Linked DNA regions of Archangium primigenium. The protein of the gene in region 2 interacts with the protein of the main gene of each other region in a pairwise test. Links are inferred from orthologs where the notes say so. Each region holds a gene or a part of one and is shown on either strand. Other genes may lie near its edges.

The links.
Region 1: the proteins of rlmB (region 2) and I3V78_RS20150 interact in binary tests that used the Escherichia coli proteins (3 or more experiments, as listed by UniProt). The link is inferred for Archangium primigenium from one-to-one orthologs.

The regions. Positions count from the first base shown.
Region 1 is NZ_JADWYI010000001.1:4,874,180-4,879,542, forward strand. What follows is about bases 1-2,923. They hold I3V78_RS20150 (NAD(P)H-hydrate dehydratase), read left to right. Parts: upstream 1-661; coding sequence 662-2,185; downstream 2,186-2,923. Other genes in these bases: I3V78_RS20140 (pyridoxine 5'-phosphate synthase), read left to right, coding at 1-268; acpS (holo-ACP synthase), read left to right, coding at 281-658; tsaE (tRNA (adenosine(37)-N6)-threonylcarbamoyltransferase complex ATPase subunit type 1 TsaE), read left to right, coding at 2,182-2,667; I3V78_RS20160 (hypothetical protein), read left to right, coding at 2,764-2,923. Also shown: more of I3V78_RS20160, read left to right, coding at 2,924-3,192; I3V78_RS20165 (class II glutamine amidotransferase), read right to left, coding at 3,198-4,037; hutI (imidazolonepropionase), read right to left, coding at 4,110-5,363. UniProt on the Escherichia coli protein: Bifunctional enzyme that catalyzes the epimerization of the S- and R-forms of NAD(P)HX and the dehydration of the S-form of NAD(P)HX at the expense of ADP, which is converted to AMP.
Region 2 is NZ_JADWYI010000001.1:4,295,219-4,303,098, forward strand. The notes cover bases 2,157-5,155. They hold rlmB (23S rRNA (guanosine(2251)-2'-O)-methyltransferase RlmB), read left to right. Parts: upstream 2,157-3,247; coding sequence 3,248-4,063; downstream 4,064-5,155. Other genes in these bases: I3V78_RS17850 (ATP-grasp domain-containing protein), read left to right, coding at 2,157-2,719; I3V78_RS17855 (hypothetical protein), read left to right, coding at 2,792-3,241; tuf (elongation factor Tu), read left to right, coding at 4,644-5,155. Also shown: I3V78_RS17840 (hypothetical protein), read left to right, coding at 1-305; adventurous gliding motility lipoprotein CglB, read left to right, coding at 434-1,693; more of I3V78_RS17850, read left to right, coding at 1,763-2,156; more of tuf, read left to right, coding at 5,156-5,834; rpmG (50S ribosomal protein L33), read left to right, coding at 5,932-6,096; preprotein translocase subunit SecE, read left to right, coding at 6,288-6,731; transcription termination/antitermination protein NusG, read left to right, coding at 6,731-7,273; rplK (50S ribosomal protein L11), read left to right, coding at 7,379-7,825; rplA (50S ribosomal protein L1), read left to right, coding at 7,868-7,880. UniProt on the Escherichia coli protein: Specifically methylates the ribose of guanosine 2251 in 23S rRNA.

The sequences.
Region 1 (5,363 bases), 580 kb from region 2 along the record:
GCACACCGGGCGCTACTGCGAGGCACGCAACGAGCGCGAGCGCGAGCGCGAGCTCAGCCGCATCGTGGACGCGGCCAAGGCGGGCGCGCGGCTGGGCATGGGCGTGGCCGCCGGCCACGGGCTCAACTACGACAACGTGCGGGCCATCGCGCGCATCCAGGAGATCGACGAGCTGAACATCGGCCACGCCATCGTCGGGCGCGCGGTATTGGTGGGTTTCGAGCGGGCCGTGCGCGAGATGCTGGAGTTGATGCGCGATCCGGGCTAGCGCTTCCACTCCATGGCGATCATCGGCCTGGGGTTGGACATCTGCTCGGTGGCGCGCATCCAGCGCATCCTGGACGGACCGCGCGCCGAGCGTTTCCTCGCGCGGGTGTACACGCCCGCGGAGCGCGCGTACTGCGGTGCCCGCTCGGACGCGGCCAACGCCTACGCCGCGCGCTTCGCCGCCAAGGAGGCGCTGGTCAAGGCGCTGGGCGCGCCCCCGGGCCTCACCTGGCATGACATGGAAGTGGTGCGCGAGGGCGGACCGCCGCGCTTCCGGCTGTCGGGCGTGGCGCTCCAGGAGATGGAGAAGCGGCGCGCGGAGTCCTTCCTCGCGCTCACCCATGACGCGGGGGTGGCCGCCGCCACGGTCGTCCTCCAGGAGAGGAGCTGAGACATGCGCCGAGTCCTCACCGCCGAGCGGATGCGCGCGGCCGAGCAGGCCGCCGAGGCCCACCACGGGCTGCCGTCCGCCCTGTTGATGGAGAACGCGGGCCGGGCGCTGGCGGACGTGGCGCACGCGCTCGCCGCCCCCGAGGGCCGCCACGTCGTCGTCTGCGGGCCGGGCAACAACGGGGGGGACGGGCTGGTGGCGGCGCGCGTCCTCCGGGAGCGCGGGGCGCGGGTGGCGCTCGTGCTCGTGGGGGACGCGGCGAAGCGGACCGCCGACGTCCAGCGCAACCTGCTCGCCGTGGGCCTCGAGCCCCAGGCCCTCGCGGCGGTGGCGACGCCCCGGCCCGGGGACGTGGTGGTGGACGCGCTCTTCGGCACGGGGCTGTCCCGGGCGCCCGAGGGCCCGTTCGCCGAGGCGATCAATTACATGCGGCGCTGGCGCGAGGCGGGCGCGAAGGTGCTGGCCGCGGACGTGCCCTCGGGGCTCCAGTCGGACTCGGCCGAGCCCTTCGCGCCCTGCGTGGAGGCGGACGTCACCGTGAGCTTCGGCGAGCTCAAGCCCGCGCAGGTGCTCGAGCCCGGCGCCACCCTGTGCGGCGAGGTGCGGCGCGTGGACATCGGCCTGCCCGCGGCGGCCGTGGCGCCGCGCGCGGGCGAGGAGCTCTTCCTCGTGGAGGAGGCGGACGCGCGGCAGGCGCTCGCGCCCCGGCGCTCGGACACGCACAAGGGCACCTACGGGCACGTGCTGGTGGTGGCGGGCAGTCCGGGCAAGTCCGGCGCGGCGGCCCTGTCCGCGCTGGGCGCGCTGCGCGGCGGCGCGGGGCTCGTCACGGTGGCCACGCGCGCGGCGGTGGTGGAGTCGGTGCTCGGCCACGCGCCCGAGGTGATGGGCTGGCCCCTGGAGACGCCGGGCCCCCTGGGGCTCGCGGACCTGGAGCCGCTGCTCGCGGCGGCCGAGGGCAAGAGCGCGCTCGTGGTGGGGCCGGGCATCCCCCGGGGCGAGGAGACGGCGCGGCTGCTCGGCGAGCTCCTCGCGCGCACCGAGTCCCCGGTGGTGCTGGACGCGGACGCGCTCAACGCCGTCGCCCCGGACCTGGGCGTGCTGCGCCGGGCGAAGGGGCCGCTGGTGCTCACGCCCCACCCGGGCGAGATGTCCCGCCTGGCCGGCGTGTCCACGAAGGCCTTGCAGAAGGAGCGGGTGAAGGTGGCGCGGGACTTCGCGCGCACCCACGGGGTGACGCTCGTGCTCAAGGGCGCGCGCACGCTCGTGGCGCACCCGGACGGCACCGTGGACGTGAACCCCACGGGCAACCCCGGCATGTCCACGGGCGGCACCGGGGACGTGCTCAGTGGCCTGCTCGGCGCGCTGCTGGCCCAGGGCCTCGCGCCGCCCGAGGCCGCCCGGACGGCGGTGTTCGCCCATGGGCTCGCGGGAGACTTGATGATGGCGCGGCGCGGGAAGCTGGGGCTCATCGCCACGGACGTGGTGAAGGGCCTGTGCCAGGTGTGGACCCGGTGGGACCGATGAGCGCGCCCACGCGGACCCGGACGCTGCGCTCGGCGTCCCCGGAGGAAACCCATGCCTGGGGCGTGAAGCTCGGGCGGCTGTTGCGGCCCGGGGACTTCGTGGGCCTGGTGGGGGACCTGGGCGCGGGCAAGACGCACCTGGTGCGCGGCGTGGCCGAGGGCGCCGAGGTGGCCCGCTCGGAAGTGGCCAGCCCCACCTTCGCCATCGTCTACCCCTACCGGGGCCGGATCCCGCTCTTCCACGCGGACCTCTACCGGCTGGAGGACTACGACGAGCTGTACGCCACGGGCTTCCTGGACCTGGTGGGCGGGGAGGGCGCGATGCTGGTGGAGTGGCTGGACAAGATTCCCCGGGCCGCGCCTCGCGAGTACCTGCGCGTGTCCCTGCGCGAGGTGGAGGAGGACGTGCGCGAGCTGCTCGTCGAGGCCTGGGGCGAGCGGCCCGCCGAGCTGCTGGAGGCCTGGCTGCCCGAGAACCGGTGAATGTCCGACACCGAGGCGGGCGGGCACTTTCCGGGGAGAACAGTCCGTCGGGAGGCGGCGCGAGGGGAGGCGCGGGGCGCGTTATCCTCGCGGCCCATGAGCCCTGTCCACGCCCTGAAGTGGTTGTCGCTCATCCCGCTCGCCGGTGCGGTGCTGGGATGTGGCGCCATCGAGCCTCCGCCCCGCATCGTCCCGCACGCGAGCGTCACCTTCGACGTCACCGTGCCGCCCGACACGCCGGGCTCCACCTCCATCACCGTGGTGGGCTCCGAGCCGGCCCTGGGCGGAGGCGCGGTGCCGGGCTTCTACCTGCGCCGGGGCCCGGACGGGCACTACCTGGGCATGGTGCGCCTGCCCGTCGACGCGGAGGTGTCCTACGAGGTGCGCAGCGCGGAGGGCGGCACGCCCGAGGTGTCCCTCCAGGGCGAGCCCATGCCCCGGCGCACCTTCGTGGTGCACGGGGACATGACGGAAGCGGCCAGCGTGGTCCGCTGGGGCGCGCCGGGAAGCGCCCGGGGCCCGTAACGGACTCAGGTGGGAGTGGAGAGTTCCTGCAGCTTCCACTGGTGCAGCACGAGGTTGTTGTCCACGCCGATGATCTCGTCCTCACCCACCTGGTGCCAGTGGTCCTCGCCGGACAGCCGCTCGCTGGCGAGCACGAACTGCTCCAGCCGGGTGCCCGGCTTGGGCGGGCCCATGTCCGCGCGGTGCATGCACCGGCCGGTCTCGGGCGCCGTGTCCGAGAGGAAGAGGGTGCGGTTGCGCCGCGTGGCCACCATCACGTCCCCGTTGGTCACGAGGAAGTTCATGGACGAGCGCTCCTGCCCGGGCATGTCCGTGATGGCCGACACCAGGCTCATGGTCTCCGCCAGCGCCCGGGCCACCTTCTCCACGCACGCCGTGTCCACCAGGCACTGGCCCTGCTCGGACAGCCGCGTGAGGAAGAGGTAGAAGCAGCGCTCGGAGTCCGTGGCGCCCTGGATGAGCGAGCGCAGATCGTCCCGGATGAGCCCCTCCAGGGCGTTCTGGTGCAGCGCGAAGTTCTTGAGCGTGCCGTTGTGCACGAAGCACCACCGGCCATGGGTGAAGGGGTGGGCGTTGCGCCGCTCCACGCTCCCCACCGAGGCCAGGCGGATGTGGGCCACCACCGTGCGGGAGGACACCTGGCTGCTCACCCGCTCGAAGTCCGGATCACAGTGCGCCGGGCCGAGCCCATGGGCCACGGATGGCTGGCTGCCCACCTGGTAGGCGGCGATGCCCCAGCCATCCTTGTGCTCCTTCGACTGGTGGAGAAGAGAGTTCTTCTCCGTCACGAGGGAAGGATGAACAGCAGACGGAATCGATGAGCGGAATCCAAAGAGTCGGCACATAGGCGTGGTTGTTTGATGCTAACGGCCGGCCCGACTGGGAAGTTCCTTCCAGCGCCCCTTGTGCGCTCGAAATCACGCACACAGGGCCTTTTCTTGTTCTACCACCACGTGTCCATCCCGGATCACGATTCGCGCGTGATTGATTCCTAGATGATAGGGAAGGTGGCGGTAATTGGAGCACGAAAAGATGACAAGATTGGCCGGGTCCCCCACGGTGATGCGGCCGTATGTATTCAAACCGAGCGCGAGCGCCGCCCCTCGGGTGGCCGCCCAGTAGGCCTCGGCGGCCGTCAGCCCGTTCTCCAGGCAGGCGAGCCCCAGGGCCAGGGGCAGGTTCTCGCTCATGCCCGAGCCGGGGTTGAGGTTGGTGCCCAGCGCCACGTTGACGCCGGCGTCGCGCAGCTTGCGGCCCGGGGCGTAGGGGCGCACCCGGAGGAAGAGGGTGGAGGTGGGCACCAGCACCGCCGAGACGCCCGCCCGGGCCAGGGCCTCGATGCCCGCGTCGCTCACCTGCTCCAGGTGGTCCGCGGTGGCCGCGCCCACCTCCGCCGCCAGCTCCGCGCCGCCGCCGCTCGTGAGCTGATCCACGTGCAGCCGGGGCTTGAGCCCCCGCTTCTGCGCCGCCGCGAGCACCCGGCGGGCCTCCGAGGGCGTGAAGGCGCCCTGCTCGACGAAGACATCACAGAAGCGCGCCAGGCCCTGCTCCGCCACCGCGGGGATGATCTCCTGCATGCACAGGTCCAGGTAGGGCTCGCGCCACTCGCGGTACTCCTCGGGCACGGCGTGCGCGCACATGAGCGTGGGGATGAGCTCCACGGGCTGCAGCGCCGAGAGCCGCTGCACCACCCGCAGCATCTTCAGCTCGTCCTGGAGCGACAGGCCATAGCCGCTCTTCACCTCGGCGGTCGTCACCCCGTACTCGAGCATCAGCTGCAGCCGGGGCAGGGCGAGCCGGATGAGATCCTCCTCGCTGGCGAAGCGCGTGGCGCGCACCGTGTTGACGATGCCGCCGCCGGCCTGGGCGATCTGCAAGTAGGTGGCGCCCTGACACCGCAGGTCGAACTCCGCCGCGCGCTCGCCGGCGAACACGGCGTGGGTGTGGGGGTCCACGAAGCCCGGGCCCACGAATTGCCCGTGGGCGTCCAGCACGCGCGTGGAGGGGCCGATGGCGCCTGGGGGCAGGGCGCCCTCGGAGCCCACGTACCAGACCTTGCCCCGGCGCACGCCCACGCAGGCGTTGGGCTGGGGCGTGAGGGCGCGCTCCGCGGGCTCCTGGGGCGAGCCCTCCACGGTGAGCACCTCGGACGTGTTGCGGATGAGCAGCTC
Region 2 (7,880 bases):
TGGGCGAGCAGGTGTACTTCGTCTTCGCCTTCGAGGCGCTGCGCGCGCTGGTGGAGGGCCGCTTCGGCGAGCCGGTGGGCGCGCGCGAGGACGCGGAGCACGCGCGGGCGCTCGAACTGGGAGTGCTGGCCCCGGCGCGCATGCTGGCGGAGGCGCGGGAGCTCGGCGCGCGGCTGGTGGCGTGTGACACCACGGTAAGAATCTGTGGATACGCGCCCGAGGCGTTGACGGGGACCCTGGACGAGGTGATGGGGCTCGCGTCGTTGTGGCGACTGACGGACGGCGCACGCACTCTCGCTCTTTAGGGAGGCGGTGCATTGAGGCTGGCCGTGCGAAGGTGGAGGAGGCTATCCTCGCCCTGATTTCAGGGCCGGACCCTGTGTGGGCGCGAGTCGAGCTCGTGTCCCCCCCTTTCGAGGAGCGATTCCAACTTATGCGCGCCAAGCTGAGCCTGTTGAGCTTCCTGGCGGTGAGTGCCCTGAGCGGAGTGCTCGCCACGGCCTGCCAGACCTATGACTTCGAGCCCGTGGAGCCGCTGGCCATCGCCCAGACGACCGAGACCCGGGTCGTCACGGCGAAGGCGAGCAAGCCGAACCTGATGTTGCTGGTGGACACGTCCGGCTCCATGACGGCGCCGGTGGATCCGTCGCGGCCGGCCTGTACGACCGGCCGGGGCCTGTGTGGCTCCGAGTCCAACCCGTGCAACACGGCGACCTGTCCCACGCGCTGGAGCGAGTTGCAGGCGGCGATGTCGGACTTCCTCGACAGCAGCGGCTCCATCGCGCGCATCGGGCTCACGACCTACCCGGATCAGAGCCAGGGGGACTCGTGTGGCGCGACGTCGTCGCTCAGCGTGCCCCTGCCCGCGGACACCGTCGAGGACGCGACCCAGCTCGTCGCCAACGCCAACCAGGTGAAGACCCGGCTGCTGGCCATCAAGAACTCCTCGACCACGAACGAGCAGGTGCCGGTGGGCGGTACGCCCACGAGCCTGAGCCTGCGGTACGTGGGCAATCTGGCGGATCTGCAGTCGGCCAGCCGCTCGAGCTTCGTGCTGCTGCTGACGGACGGTCTGCCCAACTGCAACTCGCAGTTCGCGGACCCCTACCCGAGCCCCAAGTGCTTCTGCACGCTGACGGCCTCCTGCGAGGGCGCGCCGGACATCGGCTGCCTGGACACGGACGCGTCGGTGGCGGCGGTGCAGGCGCTGCAGGCCAAGAAGATCCAGACCATCGTCATCGGCTTCGGCGCGGACTTCAACTCGAGCAGCGAGTCGGGCCGCCGGGGTGTGGCGACGCTCAACGGCATGGCGGACGCGGGCGGCTTCGCGCGCGAGTGCACGACGGACGCGCAGTGCGGCGCGGGCGACCGGTGTGAGACGTCGGTGGGCAAGTGCGAGCGCCGCTTCTACCAGGCGGCCAACCGCACGGAGCTGGTGAACGCGCTGCGGGAGATCACCGACAAGGTGACGGTGGACGAGCCCTGCGTGCTGAGCTTCAGCGCCTCCGAGCAGCCCAGCTCCGAGGAGCTGCTGGTGGTCTACATCAACGGCGAGCGGCTCGCGCCGGGCGCGAACACCTGGAACCTCACGCCCGCGGGCGTGGCGTTCAATGGCACGACGTGCGAGCGCATCACGAACTCCACGCCGTCCAACCCGGTGAACATCGAGGTTCGCGCCGTCCAGCGGCGCTAGAAGCGATCCGGGGTGGCTTTACGTGGTGAGGGGCCGGGGCTATGTCTGCGCCCGGCCCCCGGGCCGCCCATGAAGATCACCATCCTGTCGCGCTCCGCCTCCATTTCGTCCACCAAGCGCCTGGTCGAGGCCGCGCGCACGCGAGGGCATCAGGTGCGGGTGCTCAATCCGGTCCGGGTGGAGATGCACCTGGATGGACGGCGGGCCAACCTCTACTACCGCCGCCGCCGATTGCCGCCGTGTGACGTGGTCATTCCGCGCATCGCGCAATCCATCAACAACTACGGCCTGGCGGTGGTGAACCAGTTCGCCATGGGGGGCATGGCGCTGGTGAACACGGCGCGGGCCATCGCCGAGTCACGCAACAAGATGCGCTCGTTGCAGTTGTTGTCGGCGCACGGCATCGACATTCCGGCGACGGTGATGGCGCGGGACGCGGCCGACTTGAAGGCCATGGTGGGCCTGGTGGGTGGGGTGCCGGTCCTGGTGAAGCTGTTGCAGGGCCAGGAGAAGCGCGGGGTGATGGTCTGCGAGAGCCTGCAATCGCTCGAAGCGGCGCTCGAGGCCATCCTGGGCCTGGGACACAACCTGATCGTCCAGCAATACGTGAAACACTCCGGGCAGGATGTGCGGGTGTTGGTGGTGGGAGGCAAGGCGGTGGCGGCGGTGCGCCGTCGGCCTCGGGTCGGACGGATGTCATACACGCTGAACCGGGGCGCGCGCCTGGAGCGGCTGGAGCTGACCGACTCCCAGCGCGAGGCGGCGGAGAAGACGGCCGTGCTGGTGGGGTTGGAGGTCGCGGGGGTGGATCTGCTCGACGTGGAGGAGGGACACCCCAAGGTCTTCGAGGTCAACAGCTCCCCGGCGCTGCCGGAGATGGAATCGGCCACGGGTCTGGACCTCGCGGGCACCATCATCGAGCGGGCCGAGCAACTGGCGACGGGGGCCCCGGCGATCGGCGCGCCCGAGCGGGCCCCGGCGGCGGTCCCTCCCCGGCGCAAGCGGGCCTCTCGGCCGCGGGCCTGAGGGCCCAAAGAGGTCGCCAGCGGCGGAAGAGCCGGTGATATAGGGGCGGTTCCGCATTCCGGAGGAAGAGCCATGCCCCATATCCGACACATCACGACCCTGGCCGCCGCCCTGTTGGCGCTCGCCTGCTCGCCCGCCCGTGCCGAGGAGCAGGTGGACCCGGCCACGCTGTACGAGGTGAGCACCGGGGGGTCCTCCGCGCAGGTGAAGGCGGGGCAGTCGGGGGTGTTCGTGCTCGCCATCAAGAGCAAGGCGGGCGCGCACGTGTCGGACGAGGCCCCGTTGAAGCTGGAGCTCAAGGGGACGGGCGTGGTGCCGGCGCAGGACAAGCTGGCGCTGAAGGACTCGGTGGCGAAGAAGGCGGCGGGTCAGACGTTCGTGGATCCGCGCTTCGAGGTGCCGTTCAAGGCCGACGCCGTGGGCAAGGGCCGGGTGGAGGCGAAGCTCACGTTCTTCATCTGCTCGGAGCAACTGTGCGCTCGGCAGCAGAAGACGCTCTCGGTGCCCGTGGAGGTCCTGTAGCCCGTGGTGCGACAGCGACCAGCGAAGGGCAGTGAGCGGGGGGTGGAGCGGGAGCGGGGCGAGCAGCGCTACGTGTACGGGGTCAACCCGGTCATGGAGTCGCTGCGGGCGCACGCGGACCGCGTGGAGCGGCTCTTCGTCACGGAGGGGCAGCTCGCGGCGAAGGCCGCGGCGGAGATCTTCAGCCGGGCACGGGATGCGGGGGTGCGGGTGGAGCGGGTGCCCCGCGAGCGGCTGGCGAGCCTGGCGGAAGGGGGCGTGCATCAAGGCGTGGTGGCCGAGATGCGGAGCTTCGAATACGCGGAACTCTCGGATCTGATCGAATCGGCCGCCGACTCGGGCCGCGCGCCCCTGTGGGTCGTGCTGGATGGCATCCAGGATCCCCACAACTTCGGCGCCATCATCCGCTCGGCGCACGCGTTGGGGGCCCACGGCATCGTCATCGCGAAGGACCGGGCGGTGCAGGTCACGGGCGTGGTGGCCAAGGCCTCGGCGGGCGCGGTGGAACACTGCCCCATCGCCCGGGTGGTCAACGTGTCGCGGGCCCTCGAGGAACTCAAGGAATCGGGCGCGTGGATCGCCGCGGCGGATCCCCACTCGACGGAGCCCTTGTGGCGGGCCCGGCTCGATGGCCCCCTGGCGGTGGTGGTGGGGGCCGAGGGAGCCGGCGTGCGCCAGGGCGTCCTGGAACACTGTGACTTCCGCCTCCAGATTCCGATGCTCGGTCAGGTCGGCTCACTCAATGCGTCCGTCTCCGCGGCCATTCTGCTATACGAGGCCGCCCGGCAGCGGGGGACAGCCCGCCCGCCCGCTGGAAAGTAGAACCCCCCCGGATGAAAACGGCTTGACTCGGGGGGCAGGGACTTCTAAAAGGGCGCGCCTCGACGGGGCCGGTAACGGACTCCGGCGGGGCGGATGGGCGGGTCGGGGGCAGTTGCCAGGAGTCGGACGCCGGTGTAGCTCAGTCGGTAGAGCAACTGATTTGTAATCAGTAGGTCGCGGGTTCAAATCCCGCCGCCGGCCAAGCAGACGGGGCCGCGGATGAGGGCCCGAGATGAAGAAAGCAGTAGGAAGAGCAGTGGATGTGCGGTAGTTGAAGCGAGCGGTTCGGAGGGGTACCCAAGTGGCCAAAGGGAGCAGACTGTAAATCTGCCGGTTCACGCCTTCGTTGGTTCGAATCCAACCCCCTCCATCGGAATCGCGGGAATAGCTCAGTTGGTAGAGCGTCAGCCTTCCAAGCTGAATGTCGTGGGTTCGAATCCCATTTCCCGCTCCAGTTCCAGGTTGTGTTGTAGGCGCATAGACAAGCCCTGATAGCTCAGTTGGCAGAGCGCATCCTTGGTAAGGATGAGGTCACCAGTTCAATCCTGGTTCAGGGCTCCATTTTTCGAGGAGCGTCGTAATGTCCAAGGAAAAGTTCGACAGAAGCTTGCCGCACGTCAACATCGGCACCATCGGCCACGTTGACCACGGCAAGACGTCCCTCACGGCGGCCATCACGAAGGTGCTGGCGAAGACCGGCGGCGCGACGTTCCTCGCGTACGACCAGATCGACAAGGCGCCGGAGGAGCGCGAGCGCGGCATCACCATCTCCACGGCGCACGTGGAGTACAAGACGAAGAACCGGCACTACGCGCACGTGGACTGCCCGGGACACGCCGACTACGTGAAGAACATGATCACGGGCGCGGCGCAGATGGACGGCGCCATCCTGGTGGTGTCGGCGGCGGACGGCCCGATGCCGCAGACGCGCGAGCACATCCTGCTGGCCCGTCAGGTGGGCGTGCCCTACATCGTGGTCTTCCTGAACAAGGTGGACCTGCTGGATGACCCCGAGCTGCGCGAGCTCGTGGAGATGGAGGTGCGTGACCTCCTCAAGAAGTACGACTTCCCCGGGGACTCGATTCCGATTGTTCCGGGCAGCGCGGTGAAGGCGCTCGAGGGCGACGCGTCGGAGATTGGCGAGCCGGCGATCCTGAAGCTGATGGAGGCGGTGGACAGCTACATCCCCACGCCCCAGCGCGCCACGGACAAGCCCTTCCTGATGCCGGTGGAGGACGTGTTCTCCATCGCGGGCCGCGGAACGGTGGCCACCGGCCGCGTGGAGCGCGGCATCATCAAGGTGGGCGAGGAAGTGGAAGTGGTGGGCCTGAAGGCCACGCAGAAGACGGTGGTGACGGGCGTGGAGATGTTCCGCAAGCTGCTGGACGAGGGCCGGGCGGGCGACAACATCGGCGCGCTGGTGCGCGGCCTCAAGCGCGAGGACATCGAGCGCGGCCAGGTCATCGCCAAGCCGGGCAGCATCACGCCGCACACCAAGTTCAAGGCGCAGATCTACGTGCTCTCGAAGGAGGAGGGTGGCCGTCACACGCCGTTCTTCAAGGGCTACCGTCCCCAGTTCTACTTCCGCACCACGGACGTGACGGGCACGGTGAAGCTGCCGGACAACGTCGAGATGGTGATGCCGGGCGACAACATCGCCATCGAGGTGGAGCTCATCATGCCGGTGGCGATGGAGAAGGAACTGCGCTTCGCCGTGCGTGAGGGTGGCCGTACCGTGGGCGCCGGCGTCGTCGCCGAGATCATCGCCTAGTCTCGAAGGGTGGGCATCTCGCCCGCCCTCACCCTGATTCAACCCCGAGGGGAAGCTGTCACGTACAGCTTTCCCTCGTGTTTATCGAGATCACGCCATGCCCAAGGGTAACCGCAGCATCATTTCGCTCGAGTGCACGACCTGCAAGGAGCGGAACTACTACACGACCAAGAACAAGCGGAAGAGCCAGGACAAGCTCGAGCTGAGCAAGTTCTGCCCCCGCGAGCGCAAGCATACCGTCCATAAGGAAGGTAAGGTCTAGGTCGGCTGTTGTCGTCCGGTATTCTTTAGGCCAGTAGCTCCAACGGTAGAGCAGCGGTCTCCAAATCCGCGTGTTGGGGGTTCGAATCCCTCCTGGCCTGCCAGTTTTTCAGTTGCAGGGACCCCCGGTACCCACGTATCGGGGGTCCCTGTGTTTTGTGGTACCAGCTAGCATTCAGTCAGCGAGGAATCATGGCAGCGGCATCCGAAGCCAGCCAGCAGGCCAACCGCTCGGGCATGGACCCGAAGCGGCTCGTGGTCATTTTCTTCCTCATCGCGGGACTCATCTTCGCGTTCTTCCTGGAGCACGTGTGCGGCCTGCTCTGGGGCCGGTTCGGTTGGAGCGATCCCGACATCATCGAGGGCCTGGATTGGAAGGTCTCGACCCTGTTGGGCTTCGTGATCGCCATCGGCATCGTGCTGGGGATCTACTTCCATCCCAAGACGCATGTCGTCTCCTTGGACGTCGCCGCGGAGTTGATGAAGGTGACCTGGCCGACCTTGGACGAGACCCGGGCGTCCACCATGGCGGTCATCGTCGCCTCCATCGTGGCGGCCATTCTCCTGTTCGGCATTGATACGCTCGCCTACAACCTCATGGTGGAGTGGATCCCGGCCGTTTGGGGGAAGTTGTAATGGCGATGAAATGGTACGTGGTTCACACCCACTCGAACTTCGAGAACCAAGCCAAGAAGAGCCTGGAGGAGCAGATCCGCCTCAAGGGGTTGCAGGAGTTCTTCGGTGAAATCCTGATTCCCATGGAGCAGGTCGTCGAGATGGTGAAGGGGGAGAAGAAGTCCTCCCGTCGCAAGTTCTTCCCCGGCTACATCTTCGTGCAGATGGAGATGAACGACCGGTCCCTGCACCTGGTGAAGAACACGGCGAAGATCACGGGCTTCCCCGGCGTGTCGCAGAACGAGCAGCCCCTGCCCATGTCCGAGGCGGAAGTGAAGCGGATCACCTCGCAGATCTCCGAGGGAACGCTCAAGCCCAAGCCCAAGGTCCAGTTCTCCGAGAGGGACACCGTGCGCGTGATCGACGGTCCGTTCGCCAACTTCAATGGCACGGTGGAAGAAGTGAACGCGGAGAAGGGCCGGGTGAAGGTGCTCGTGAGCATCTTCGGTCGCGCCACCCCCGTGGAGCTCGATTTCATGCAGGTGGAGAAGACCGCCGGCTAGCAGTCTTCCCTGGCCGCTCACGCGTGCCGGGGATACCCAGGGTGGGAGGCCCGCTCCGTCAAGCGGTCCGCCATCACCACCAATTCGAAAGGCAGTCGTCAGGCGATGAAGAAGGTCACAGGGCAGGTCAAGCTGCAGATTCCCGCCGGTAAGGCGAACCCCGCTCCTCCGATCGGCCCCGCGCTCGGTCAGCAGGGCGTGAACATCATGGAGTTCTGCAAGCAGTTCAACGCCAAGACCCAGGCGGAGGCCAAGGAAGGCCTCATCATCCCGGTCATCATCACCGTGTACCAGGATCGCTCCTTCACCTTCATCTTGAAGACGCCCCCCGCGGCCGTCCTCATCAAGAAGGCGGCGGGCCTGCACACCGAGAAGAAGAAGGGCTCGGGCGCCAAGAAGCCGGGCAAGGAGAAGGTGGGGCAGATCACCCAGAAGCAGCTGGAGGAGATCGCCAAGAAGAAGATCGAGGACACCACCGCGGGTTCCCTCGAGGCCGCCATGCGCACCATCTCGGGCACCGCCCGCTCGATGGGCATCGACGTCGTCGGCTAACTCCTTCCACTCTCACTCCTTCGATACAAGAGGACTTTCCCAATGCCTCAGACCG